DNA from 2 places in the Pseudogracilibacillus sp. SE30717A genome. Region 2 is predicted to be linked to the other one. Evidence: predicted binding sites of a transcription regulator. Region 2 holds the regulator's gene; the other holds the start of a gene.
The links. The regulator NrdR, encoded in region 2, represses ribonucleotide reductase genes. The targets are predictions, from matches to a motif close to AACACNATATATNGTGTT.
Positions count from the first base shown of each region.

Region 1 (2,500 bases), on a different contig from region 2:
TCGTTAATGATCGAGCCTACAGAAACAGAGTCAAAAGAAACATTGGATGAATTTATTGATACAATGTTTGATATTGTTGCTGATATAAAAGAAAATCCAGAAATTGTCCAAAATGCTCCTCATCATACGGTTGTAAAGAGAATGGATGAAACAACTGCTGCAAGGAGACCAATACTTAAATATGAAAAAAGTAATTAAAAATAGTCAGAGTATGTACTCTGACTATTTTTTGTGGTCGATTTTACCAGTCCACTTTTTAAATCCACCTTGTAATACATATAGATCCTTATATTTATTTTTATGAAGTATGTGAGCTGCTCTTGCTGAGCGACTCGTATTTTGGCAATAAAGATAAACAGGTTTATCAGGTCTAATTGCAGCTAGGCTTTGCTTCAATTGTGTAAGTGGAATGTTTCGTGCACCTCTAATATGACCACGATCGAACTCTTGAGGTTCTCGTACATCGATTAACTGTGCCTTCCGATAACCTTCTATAAATTGCTCTTGTGTTAACATTTTTAAGATGGATCTTTGTCTGAAATAAGTAAATAGAAAATATCCGATTAAAATAACTAAAATGATTATTAAATAAATTGTCATGCTGAGTCCCCCAAAAAATGATCTTACATCTACACTTTATATTATATGTATAAAAAATTTATTTTACAAATTACATCTATTTATTATAATAAAGTTCTATAATAAACAGCGAAAACATTGTTATGGCAATGATTTAAAAGAATTGACTAAAAACTCTCTAAAATGAAAATAATACAATATATAGATGTTTAAAATAAAAATCACTACTACATATTGATTTTTTTCTTTTTTTTGTGTACATTGGAAGTAGCAAATAAAACGTCTAATTAAATGTTAAGTAAGGAGCGGTTAAGAATGTCGATCATGATTGACGTAAATACCAAAATAAATGTACAAGCTTTAAACGAAGACATAAAATTATTTCCACAAGTTCATCCAATTACATCAGAAATGAGTATAACACATGAAGGTGTTTCCCGCTTAGTAATGCTTGATCGTTATGCTTTTAAAGATACTGAAAAAAAGACATTAAAACAAGGAGATTTTGTTGTACTCACTGTAAAACCAGATCCCAAATTCCCTGCACGTGGATATGGGTTTGTTCATTCTATTGATTGGGAACAAAAACAAGCGATAATCAAAGTTGCTGATGAATTTTGTACTGTACTTGAAGATGAAACAGAGATCGAAACAGGACTTGTTAAACGAGATTTGGATTCCATCGATAAACCTTTGGAAATCTTTTACGAGCAGATTGCAATGCGAAATGCAACAGGTTTAGCTTCCGTTGAACAAACAGAGGAAAATAGAAATACTTATTTTAAACAATTTACTAAAGAACTTGCAAGTCTAAATTTTGTGCCTGCAGGTAGAGTATTATACGGTGCAGGATCAGAAACTGAAGTAACTTATTTTAACTGTTATGTAATGCCTTATGTTCAAGATTCAAGAGAAGGTATTTCAGATCATCGTAAACAAGTTATGGAAATTATGTCTCGTGGAGGCGGAGTAGGTACAAACGGATCGACATTACGGCCCCGTAACACGTTAGCTAGAGGTGTTAATGGTAAATCATCTGGATCTGTTTCATGGTTAGATGATATTGCAAAATTGACTCATTTAGTCGAACAAGGTGGAAGCAGACGCGGTGCACAAATGATTATGCTTGCGGACTGGCACCCGGATATTTTAGAGTTTATTATTTCTAAGATGCAAAATCCTAGAATTTTACGTTATTTAATTGAAAATACAAATGATGAGCAAATTAAACAGTTAGCTAATGAAAAATTAAAATTTACTCCGTTAACTGAAACGGAAAAAGATTTATACCAAGGAATTGTGAATTATAAAACGATGCCTGGCTTAGGTGGTTTTACGAAAGAAGCGATCAAAGAAGCGGAAGTGAAACTCAACACAGGTGGTACTTATTCCGTACACAATTCAGAGTTTTTAACAGGTGCGAATATTTCTGTCTGTTTGACAAAAGAATTCATGGAAGCCGTTGAAAATGACGAAGAGTATGAATTACGTTTTCCAAACGTTGAAAATTATACCGAAGAAGAAATGCAACAATATAATGAGAAATGGCATGAAATTGGCGATGTCCGTAAATGGAAAGAGCTAGGATTTAGTATCCGTACCTATCGTAAAATCAAAGCGAAAGAACTATGGGATTTGATCAATATTTGTGCTACTTATTCTGCTGAACCTGGTATTTTCTTTATTGATAATGCCAATGAAATGACAAATGCAGTAAGCTATGGTCAACAAGTAGTTGCAACAAATCCATGTGGTGAACAGCCACTCGCACCTTATTCTGTTTGTAACTTAGCTGCGATTAATTTGGCTCAAATGGCGAATAAGGAAACGAAAACAGTTGATTTCGAGAAATTAAAGGAAACTGTAAAAGTCGGCGTTCGTATGCAGGATAATGTTATCGATGCAACCCCATACTTTCTAC
Region 1 is NZ_JAXHDF010000008.1:150,801-153,300, reverse strand. Features, by position in the region: gene gcvPB (aminomethyl-transferring glycine dehydrogenase subunit GcvPB) at 1-198, shown strand, start outside; gene SPD48_RS13915 (rhodanese-like domain-containing protein) at 223-600, opposite strand; gene SPD48_RS13910 (vitamin B12-dependent ribonucleotide reductase) at 895-2,500, shown strand, end outside.
Region 1: the regulator NrdR is predicted to act here: its motif matches at 771-788, upstream of SPD48_RS13910 (vitamin B12-dependent ribonucleotide reductase).

Region 2 (2,500 bases):
ATTATTTTTTGTTCGAAAGACGTCCAGACAAATGGCTTTAAATTGTTCAATATCTAATCTATTTTCTTCATTGAGAGCCCACTCAACAGATTTTTCAATTTCATAAGACTCTAAATTGTATAATTGGACAAGTTGTGAAATAATTCGCTTGTTCGTTTCAGTTAATACTTTTTCCGCGGGTATCATTTTCCTCTTTAAAGACTGTTTAAGTATGCCAAAATCCATTTGCTGGATTGGTACTTTCGGTGAGTGTTCTTTATATGTTGGTGAACTTAAAGCATTATTACTGGGCTTAAACGTTTGAAACACGTCATGAAACGCAGCAGTAATATTTGTTCCGACAGGTTGTTTGTTTAAATCAGTATAATGGCTTTTTAGTGTAACAAACTTCGATTCACCGATATGTCGATACAATAATTCCGATAACATCATATCTTGAAAAAATGAAGGTGGACTAAATGGCGGTTGGATGACATATGTATAAATTGTTTTTTCTTCCGTTTCATTTTTATACACTTTTAATAACCCAATTCCTTCAAGTTTTAACCTTGCCTCATAGATCCGATCTAAAGATAAATTTAAATAATTCATTAATGTATGATGTGTTTGTAATTGACTCTCCGATTGAATAGCTATCTCATGAAGGAGAAGTTGATATAAGCTAATCGCTTCTATCCCAAGTAATGGCTGGTATAAGTGCGTTAATGACTGGATATAATCAGTCGGTAAACTGTTTATTAGCTGAACTCTATATCCATCAACAGGTAAGACTTTTCCTAGATGATGCACTATATTCACCTATCCTTTCTCCTCTTATATTACGAGCGTTTTTTTGATTGTAATATTTCTTTTAATTCATCAAGAAAAACATTTATATTTTCAAATTGACGATAAACAGAAGCGAAACGAACATACGCAACATCATCTATTTCTGATAAGCGATCAAGTACCATTTCGCCAATATGTTGACTATTGACCTCTGGTAATTCGGAGTTACGTATTTCCTGTTCAACTTCTAAAGCAATTTTTTCAATTTCTTCAATTGTTACAGGCCGTTTTTCACAGGCTCTCATTAACCCTCGAATTAATTTATCCCGATTAAACTCCTGTCTTGTCCCATCTTTTTTCACAATAATTAATGGTGTTTCTTCTTTACGTTCAAACGTGCGAAAGCGAAACCCACATCGTTCACATTCACGTCTTCTCCTAATTGCATCTCCATCTTCAAAAGGTCTTGAATCTAGAACACGGGAATGTTTATAGTTACATTTTGGACATTTCATCACTTTCAACCCCATTCATCTTTCCATATCCAACTTCCTTAACGTTCATATATATATATTATTATATATTATCATGTTTTAAGCTATTTCCATAATGATTGTGAAAATTATGTTGAAAGATCAACTCATTATAGCAAAATGAAGAAGAAAAAAGTTGTCCAATGAACTAGACAACTTTTTAATAGTTTATTTTTTATGATATTTTGACTTTTTTACTATCTGAACTTTGATATAAAGCTTTCCCAACAAAATTTGTTAAATCAACTACTCTTGCTGAATAACCCCACTCATTATCATACCAAGCTAACACTTTAATTTTACGATCTTCCATTACAATCGTAGATAAGCCATCAATAATTGCGGAATAGTCTGTTGTTGCATAATCAATCGAAACTAATGGTTCCTCACTATATTTAATAATACCTTTCATTTCTTCTTTCGCGGCTTTTGCAAATACATTATTAACTTCTTCTATCATTACGTCTTTTTCCACATCGACAACTAAATCAACTAATGAAACATTAGGAGTTGGAACTCGAAGGGCCATTCCATGTAGTTTACCATTCAAATGTGGCAATACTTCTCCCAATGCCTTTGCTGCTCCAGTTGATGTAGGAATAATGGATTGACCACATGCCCGCGCTCGGCGTAAATCTTTATGAGGATTATCTAATGTTACTTGATCCGTTGTATAGGCGTGTACTGTTGTCATAAGTCCATTTACGATATTAAAATGTTCATCTAATACTTTAACAACAGGAGCTAAACAATTTGTTGTACAAGAAGCATTTGAGATTACATCATCTGTTTCAGGATTATAAGTAGAATCGTTAACTCCCATTACGATTGTATTATCTACATCTGTTCCAGGAGCTGTGATGATAACCTTTTTAGCACCAGCTTGTAAATGACGGCTTGCTCCTTCTCTTGTGTTAAATTTACCTGTTGCTTCAATCACAATATCAATATCATTTTCATACCAAGGTAATTTTTCTGGTTCACGTGAATTAACATGTAAAACTTTTTGACCGTTAATTTCAAATCCGTCCTCTAAAATTTGTATGTCATAATCAAAAATACCGTGAACACTATCATATTTGATTAAATGAGCTAACGTTTCTTCAGGATAACTCGCGTTTATCGCTACTACTTCAATGTTTTCATCTAAAATTGCTTGACGAAATACCATTCGTCCAATTCTTCCAAATCCATTAATG
Region 2 is NZ_JAXHDF010000005.1:230,218-232,717, forward strand. Features, by position in the region: gene SPD48_RS09990 (replication initiation and membrane attachment family protein) at 1-798, opposite strand, end outside; gene nrdR (transcriptional regulator NrdR) at 819-1,283, opposite strand; gene SPD48_RS10000 (glyceraldehyde-3-phosphate dehydrogenase) at 1,477-2,500, opposite strand, start outside.